Regions from separate parts of the Vibrio sp. 1402 genome, predicted to be linked through region 2. Evidence: predicted binding sites of a transcription regulator. Region 2 holds the regulator's gene; the other holds the start of a gene.
What was found. Region 2 encodes MetJ, which represses methionine synthesis genes. Its sites were predicted from a motif close to TTAGACNTNTANANGTCTAA; they were not measured.
Positions count from the first base shown of each region.

Region 1: the regulator MetJ is predicted to act here: its motif matches at 2,410-2,429, upstream of metE (5-methyltetrahydropteroyltriglutamate--homocysteine S-methyltransferase).

Region 1 is NZ_JAWOWE010000004.1:346,196-350,626, reverse strand. Features, by position in the region: gene R7044_RS10650 (EAL domain-containing protein) at 1-248, shown strand, start outside; gene R7044_RS10645 (hypothetical protein) at 335-1,045, shown strand; gene R7044_RS10640 (DUF4250 domain-containing protein) at 1,198-1,398, shown strand; gene metR (HTH-type transcriptional regulator MetR) at 1,420-2,331, opposite strand; gene metE (5-methyltetrahydropteroyltriglutamate--homocysteine S-methyltransferase) at 2,610-4,431, shown strand, end outside.
Region 2 is NZ_JAWOWE010000018.1:762-5,192, forward strand. Features, by position in the region: gene bfr (bacterioferritin) at 1-400, shown strand, start outside; gene R7044_RS21770 (malic enzyme-like NAD(P)-binding protein) at 607-1,884, shown strand; gene metJ (met regulon transcriptional regulator MetJ) at 1,997-2,317, opposite strand; gene R7044_RS21780 (O-succinylhomoserine (thiol)-lyase) at 2,543-3,703, shown strand; gene R7044_RS21785 (bifunctional aspartate kinase/homoserine dehydrogenase II) at 3,719-4,431, shown strand, end outside.

The sequences.
Region 1 (4,431 bases), on a different contig from region 2:
ATTTACACCTAACGCCTTCGATGGGAACAGAGCGAGAAACTGAACGAGAAAGCCGAATTTGGAAACGTCCTGTTAATCAGATAATGAGCACCGAATTTGTGTTGGTTGATGAGGATTTACCTGTCTCTGTTATTCGAGAGTTGGTTAAAACCGGGATTCGTTTCCCTTGGGTACTGTGTAATACCAAAGAAGAGTACCGTGGAGTTTTAACGCAGGAAGACGCGTTGAAGTATCTTGCTTCTCTGTGAATAAAATTGTCTTACCGTTTTAGCTCATTTGGGGGCCGACTTTCGGTGGTTTGGCGATAGTTGATTTGATATTATCGCCCCCCAAAATGACTTTTGAGCGTGCATTCAACATGATTCAACAATTGCTGGTTACTTTCCCTCCGATGCTATTTGGCGCACAAGCGCTACTGACTTTGCTTCTAATCAAGGGCGATATTTGTCCTGGTCAGCGAGGACGTCTTCATAAAATGTTGCCTGCAGTAGCTGTATTGTGGCTCGCTGTTGCGTCACTTCGCATTGAAGCATTTATGATCGTGTTTGCTATTTTCTACTTCTATTCTCAGGTTCAAACCAAGAAAACGCGTGAAAAAGGGCCACTATGGGCGATGTATTTAGCGAATGGTTTGGCCTTTGCGTATGTGAGTATTCAAGTATTTGAGCAATCAAGCTGGCCAGCATCGATAGCGATAGCGCTAATGATATTTTTCCTTGGGGCGTCATTTTCTCAATTGCTGCTTACGATAGCTCGCAGCAGATTACAGGCATTTCACCGTATTTTACCAGTTACGGGCATTGTGTCTGGAATGCTATTAGTCATCGCAACGTTGTTTGCTTCTTACCAGTTAAATGAAGCTGCACTGAACGCTGCAACACAGCCAATCTTGCTGTCTTTAGCTATGTTAATTTCTTCAATTATTGTGTGGTGTTGGCATATTTTTACGCATAAGAAACCAGAAAAGGTGCAACTGAGCGTTGCCTTGTTGCTAGCACTCGCGTCGATGACGAGCCTGCAAGGTTTATTCTCTCTCGCGGCTTAACCTCTATTCTAAAGACAAAGCTAGACGGCTTATATCCAAGTGCTTTCTTGGTGCTTGGGTATAAGGTGATCACGTTTTAGATCGCACTCACTTTAAATTCGCGTGATTACTACTACGCTTATTTATATACCTTGTCCAAGAGGAGAGTCGCGATGGATTTAAGCAATGTAGGTAATCTGGACAGCACTATTTTGCTAGGTATCGTCAACGAAAAGCTACGTTTAGAGTGCGACAGTTTTGACGAGTTAGTATCAGTGTATGAGATGGATGTAGAGTCTGTAGTCGGCAAGCTTGATATGCTCGGTTATCAGTACGATCCATTGACTAACCAATTTAAAGCATATCAACGCTAAGCCTTTCATAATCCAAATCTTTTAAGCCACCTTGATTCCGTCAAGGTGGCTTTTACATTGTAGCCTCGCGGTTGCGAAAAAAGCTTGTAAGTAACGCTTTTCTTTCTCTGAGTGACGCGTTGCAGCAAACAAGCGACGCCATAAGCCTTGGCCGAAAGGTTTACTGGTAATAAGACCTTGGCGAGAAAATTCAGAAATCGCCCAATTGGGTAGTGCCGCCACCCCTAATCCAGCAGAGACCATCTGAACTAACATGAGAGTGTTGTCGGCTTGCTTCCATTTCGCAGGTTCTATTCCTGCTGGCTGAAGAAAGTGTTTTACGACGTCTAGCCTTTGTTTTTGAACCGGATAAGAGAGCATGGTTTGATCTGCGAGATCTTGCGGCTCAATAATTTCTTTTTCCGCCAATGGGTGGTTGGTTGCGGTAATTAAACGCATTTCAAAGTCGAATAGAGGCTCGTAGTGGACTTCGGATCGAGGTTGGATATCGGAAGTAATAACGAGATCGAGTTCGCCTGCCAATAGAGCTGGGAGTGGTTCAAAGCCAAAACCAGAGGAAAAGTCCAATGTTACGCTAGGCCAAGCAAGTTGGTACTCCCTAAGTGCAGGCATTAGCCATTGGAAGCAAGAGTGACATTCAATGGCCATATGTAATCGGCCATTGACGTCTTCTTTCAAGCTCGCTAAATCATTTTCTGCTCTTGCGAGTTTCGGAAGGATATCTTCTGCAAGACGCAATAGGATTTCTCCCTCTGAAGTGAACTTCACCGGACGAGTCTTTCTCAGGAACAGTTGCCCTCCAATTCGCGCCTCCAAATCTTTGATCTGATGAGACAGTGCCGACTGAGTGAGATGTAAAGCGGTCGCTGTTGCCGTTAGAGAGCCAGTGTCTCGAAGCGAAGTGAGTGTCCGCAAATGTTTTAGCTCTATCATGAATTCCTTTCATCCTTTGTTGCTCGCTATGAACAGAATAGCAATCGTGTAAATAACTTAACGACAAAAAATGGATATGTAAACGTCTAGACGTCTATTTGTTGTGTTTATTTGCGAATCATGTCGCCTCATGATGAATTTTTTTAATAAACAAGTTGAATAAATGGACGTTGTTCAAACCGCAGATGAGAGCGATAGTTTAGCCATCCAGACATCTTTCATGACGAAAGATACTCTGACCCAAACAAATTAAACAAGATTGAAAAAGGAATAGGGACATGGCTACAACAACGCACGTACTAGGTTATCCACGCATCGGTGAAAAACGAGAATTAAAATTCGTTCAGGAAAAATACTGGCGCGGAGAAATTGATCAAGCAGAGCTTAAAAAGGTTGGAGCAGATCTGCGCGCTAAAAACTGGCAAACGCAAACAGATGCTGGCTTGAGTTTTACCACCGCTGGCGATTTTGCTTGGTACGATCATGTACTGACGACCACGTTGTTACTGGGTCACGTGCCAAAACGTCACGCAGACGGTTTCCCTGATTTGGATACGCTATTCAAAGTGGGTCGCGGTCAATCTCAAGCGGGTTGCGGCTGTGCGGGCGCTGCAGCATCGGATATGACTAAATGGTTCAACACAAACTACCACTACATCGTACCTGAATTTAGCAAGGACGATACATTTGAAGTGAGTTGGCCTCAACTGTTTGAAGAAGTCAACGAAGCAACCCAAGCTGGGCATAAAGTGAAGCCAGTTTTGCTTGGTCCAGTCAGTTATCTTTACTTAGGTAAAGAGGTAGAAGAAGGGTTCGATCGCCTGACGCTACTGCCACGATTGCTTACGGCTTACCAAGCTATTTTGGCAAAGCTCGCAAGTCAAGGTGTTGAGTGGGTTCAGATTGATGAGCCAATTTTGTCACTGGAGCTAGAAAGCAAATGGGCTGATGCGTTCAAGCTAGCGTACCAAGTGATTCGAAGCGATGTAAAAGTGCTGCTAACGACGTACTTTGACTCTATAAGCGATACGCTAGACAAAATTGTAAAGCTACCAGTGGATGGTTTACATATCGATTTATCTGCCGCGCCTCAGCAGCTTGACGACGTGGTTGCCAAACTACCGGAGGGGTGGGTGCTGTCTGCTGGCGTGGTCAACGGTCGTAACGTGTGGCGCTCGGATTTGAGTGCGCAACTTGAACGTCTACAGCCAGTAAAAGAAAAACTGGGCGACAACCTTTGGGTTGCGAGCTCATGCTCTTTGCTACATAGCCCGGTTGATCTGGAACAGGAAACAGAACTCAGTGAGGAAGTGAAAAGCTGGTTTGCGTTCGCAAAACAAAAAGTAACAGAAGTCGCCTTGCTTGGCCGCGCACTCGATGGTGATCAAGATGCGATTCTCGCTTGTGATACCTACAGCCAGCCAATCAAAGCACGTAAAACGGCAACGCATGTGAATAAGCCACAAGTTCAAGCACGTTTAAACAGTATTACTGCGTCACTTGCCGAGCGCAGCGCACCTTACGCGGAGCGTGCTGCGCATCAAGCTGAAGTATTGGGCTTGCCTTTGTTGCCAACAACGACAATCGGCTCTTTTCCTCAAACGGATGAAATCCGGGTGCAGCGCAGCGCTTATCGTACAGGTCAATTATCTGAGTCTGAATATATCCAAGCACTTAAAGGACATATTGCTGACGCAGTAAAACGTCAAGAGGCGCTCGACCTAGATGTGCTAGTTCATGGTGAAGCAGAGCGTAACGACATGGTGGAATACTTCGCTGAGAACTTGGCGGGTTTTCAAACGACCAAATTTGGTTGGGTACAGAGTTATGGTTCTCGCTGTGTGAAACCTGCCATTGTAGTTGCTGACATTGAACGTGAAAAACCGATCACAGTTGAATGGTCGACGTACGCACAATCGCTAACCAGCAAACAGATGAAAGGCATGTTGACTGGACCAGTAACGATTTTATGTTGGACGTTCCCACGTGAAGACATCACACGTCAAGAAATTGCGCAGCAACTTGCTTTGGCACTACGTGATGAGGTGTCTGACCTGCAAGATGCAGGCATCAATATCATTCAAATTGACGAGCCAGCCA
Region 2 (4,431 bases):
TCTTCACGCCCGAATGTATAAAGACTGGGGCTTAAAGCACCTAGCAGACAAGGAATATCACGAATCTATCGATGAGATGAAGCATGCCGATCATCTAATTGAGCGTATTTTGTTCCTTGAAGGCCTACCGAACCTACAAGATTTAGGTAAGTTGATGATTGGTGAAGATACCAAGGAAATGCTCGAGTGTGACTTAAAGCTTGAAATGGCGGCTATTCCAGATTTAAAAGATGCGATTGCCTACGCTGAAGACATTCGAGATTATGTGTCTCGAGATCTCTTCCAAGATATTCTTGAAGATGAAGAAGAACATGTTGATTGGCTAGAGACGCAACTTGGCTTGATTGAAATGTCTGGTATTGAGAATTATCTCCAAGCGCAATACGTGGACGAAGAGTAACGATACTTTCTAAGTTTGCATACTCCAATAATAGTAAGAAGAAAGAGCACCTGACTCGAAAATCGGGTGCTTAACCCCGTTATCTGGTCTAATCTCTTTTATTATCGGCTTTTTAAGGATATTGCTCGCAATCTTGCCTATGAAGTTTGATTTCTATCCGATAGAATTTATGCCCCCTTACCTAAAAATAAAAAAGAGAAACGTCCATGTCTGAAGACAACCACCAAGCAGCCACTCCAGAAGAAGAACATCGCCAAAAAGCATTGGATTACCATGCTTATCCAACTCCAGGAAAGATTGCTGTCGAACTGACAAAGCCTGCGGAAACGGCGGGTGATCTTGCCCTTGCATATAGCCCTGGTGTTGCAGAGCCAGTGCGTGAAATCGCACAAAACCCGGATAACGTGTACAAGTACACTGCAAAAGGGAACATGGTTGCTGTTATTTCTAACGGTACCGCTATTCTAGGTCTAGGTAACCTAGGTCCACTTGCATCTAAGCCAGTGATGGAAGGTAAAGCGTTACTGTTTAAGCGTTTTGCAGGTCTTGACTCTATTGATATTGAAGTTAAGCACCGCACGATCGATGAATTTGTTGATACTGTTGCGAGCATTGCAGACACTTTTGGCGGTATCAACCTTGAAGATATTAAAGCACCAGACTGTTTTGAGATTGAAAAGCGTCTGATTGAACGTTGTGATGTACCAGTATTCCACGATGATCAACATGGTACTGCTATTGTAACGGCAGCGGGTATGCTGAATGCAATCGAACTTCAAGGTAAGAAACTTGAAGATTCAACAATTGTTTGTCTTGGCGCTGGCGCTGCCGCTGTAGCGTGTATGGAGCTTCTGATCAAATGCGGCGCAATGCGCGAAAAAATCTACATGCTAGATCGCAAAGGTGTGATTCACACTCGTCGTGATGATCTTAATGAATATAAGCAGCTATTTGCGAACAATACAGATAAGCGCACACTAGAAGACGTGATTGAAGGTGCAGATCTGTTCCTAGGTGTATCTGGTCCAAACCTATTGCCAGCGGAAGCGTTGAAGTTGATGGCAGATAAGCCAATCGTATTCGCATGTTCTAACCCGGATCCTGAAATCAAGCCGGAACTTGCTCACGCAGTTCGTGATGACTTGATCATGGGTACTGGCCGTAGTGATTATCCTAACCAAGTTAACAACGTATTGTGTTTCCCATTCATTTTCCGCGGTGCTCTTGATGTGCGTGCAAGTGAAATCAATGATGAAATGAAACTTGCAGCCGTTGAGGCGATTCGTGAGCTAGCAAAAGAGCCTGTACCTGAAGCCGTATTGAAGGCTGCAGGTGTTGATAAGCTAGAGTTTGGTGCGGACTATATTATTCCAAAACCAATGGATTCACGTTTGCTACCACGTGTTGCAAAAGCGGTTGCTCAGGCGGCGGTTAATTCAGGTGTAGCTCGTATCGAGATGCCTGAAAACTACATGGCAGAGTAATATATCTTTCAGATGTGATACACAAAAATGGGACGCTATTGCGTCCCATTTTTTATGTCATTCATTTGGCTCGAGGCAAGAGTTATTACCTGAAACCTCTTATCAGGCTTTTTTATTCTTCGTCGAATGACTCAAATTCGATGCCCATTTCCGTCATCAGCGCTTTTACTTCTGTTGGAATATCATCAGGACGGTCTTTACGAAGGTCTTCATCTGTCGGAAGTGGCTGACCTGTGTACGCGTGCAAAAATGCCTCGCATAGCAATTCACTATTGGTTGCATGGCGTAAGTTATTGATCTGACGGCGAGTACGCTCATCAGTTAGCACCTTTAAAACTTTTAGCGGGATAGAGACGGTAATTTTTTTTACTTGTTCGCTTTTTTTGCCGTGCTCTGCATATGGGCTAATGTATTCGCCATTCCAGTCAGCCATTGCACACCTTCATTTATGTAATCGGTTAAAAATAATTTAGGTGCTGATTTTAGCTGCATTTACCGCCATAAGCAAAGACATATAGACGTCTAGAAGTGTTGACGTCTCATTTTTTGACGAGTAAAGTGAACATAACAGCAAAGGAAGCGTGTTGATCACTTTATGTTACTCATTAGATATAGCGCATTCCTATTTAGAAGTCATTACCCGTGAAAGGATACACCCATGAGCACTCGCAAACCTGCGACCATTGCAGTACGCACTGGTATTGAATCAGACAGCCAATATCATGCTGTCGTTCCACCTATTTATCTTTCCACTAACTATGGTTTTCCTGCTTTTGGTGAAGTGCCCAAGTATGATTACACACGATCTGGTAATCCAAACCGCGGACTGTTGGAAAGTGCGCTATCTGAACTCGAGTCTGGAAAAGGAGCGGTTGTTACTAACTGCGGTACGTCGGCATTAAATTTATGGGTTTCCGCTTTTCTCGGCCCAGATGATCTCATTATTGCTCCTCACGATTGTTATGGTGGTACCTATCGTCTTTTTAATACCCGAGCTAACAAAGGCGATTTTAAGGTTCAGTTTGTCGATCAATCAGACGAACAGGCTTTAGATGCTGCATTGGCACAAAAACCAAAACTCATTTTGCTAGAAACTCCGTCAAACCCTCTGGTTCGCGTAGTGGATATTGCAGCTACTTGTGAAAAAGCGAAACAAATCGGCGCGTTAGTTGCGGTGGACAATACCTTTTTGACACCCGTGTACCAAAAACCTTTAGAGCTAGGTGCGGATTTTGTTATCCACTCCACAACAAAGTACATCAACGGTCATTCGGACGTAATTGGTGGGGTAATCATCACCAACACAGAAGCGCATGCAGAAGAGCTTGCATGGTGGGGTAATTGTATTGGTGCAACGGGCACACCTTTCGATAGTTACATGACACTGCGAGGTATTCGTACGCTTGCTGCTCGTATGAGAGTACATGAAGAGAGCTCACAGCAGGTACTAGCTTACCTACAGAAACAAGCGTTAGTTAAAACTATCTATCATCCAAGCCTGCCGGAACATCCAGGTCACGACATTGCTAAAAAGCAGCAAACGGGCTTTGGCTCTATGTTGAGTTTTGAGTTTGCTGGTTCGTTTGAGCAGTTAAAGGTGTTTGTGAAAGAGCTCCAACTGTTTTCATTAGCAGAGTCATTAGGTGGTGTAGAAAGTTTGATTTGCCACCCAGCATCCATGACGCACCGTGCAATGGGTGAGGAGGCGCTGGCGGAGGCTGGGGTCTCTCATCAACTATTGCGTTTGTCTGTCGGTTTGGAAGATGCACAAGACCTCATCACAGATTTAGAACAAGCGTTCGCTAAAGCTACCCAGTAATAGGAGACGATAACAATGACTGTACAACGTCAGCTGCATAAGTTTGGTGGCAGTAGCTTAGCAAACCCAGAATGCTACTTACGCGTTGTGGGTATTCTCAAGGAGTATTCGACAGAAAATGATCTGGTGGTCGTCTCTGCTGCAGGAAAAACCACTAACCGCTTGATTGAGTTTTTGGAAGGGTTAAATAAAGATGGCCGAATTGCGCATGAAGCGCTTCAAAGCTTAAGACAGTTTCAAACTGAGCTAATAGAAAGCTTGTTGGAGAGTGAAGCAAAAGAAGAGCTGTTAGCTTTATTACATGATGAGTTCAGTACTCTCTCGGAGCTGACTGCACCACTCACTAATGCGCAAAAAGCCGCGGTACTGGGGCACGGAGAAGTATGGTCTGCTCGCCTATTGGCCGCGTTATTATCTCAACGTTCTATCCCTGCGGTTGCACAAGATGCACGAGCGTTTTTACGTGCAGAAGCGGGAACTCAACCAGAGGTTGATCGCGCTCGTTCATACCCTTTAATTAAAGAGATCCTCGCGCAGCATAACCATAAACGTGTGGTAATTACTGGCTTTATGGCTCAGAACGAGGCAGGAGAAACCATTCTACTTGGTCGTAACGGCTCTGACTATTCTGCAACGGTCATAGGCGCGCTTGCTGAAGTCAGTACTGTCACTATTTGGAGTGATGTTGCTGGTGTCTATAGTGCCGATCCACGTTTGGTGTCTGACGC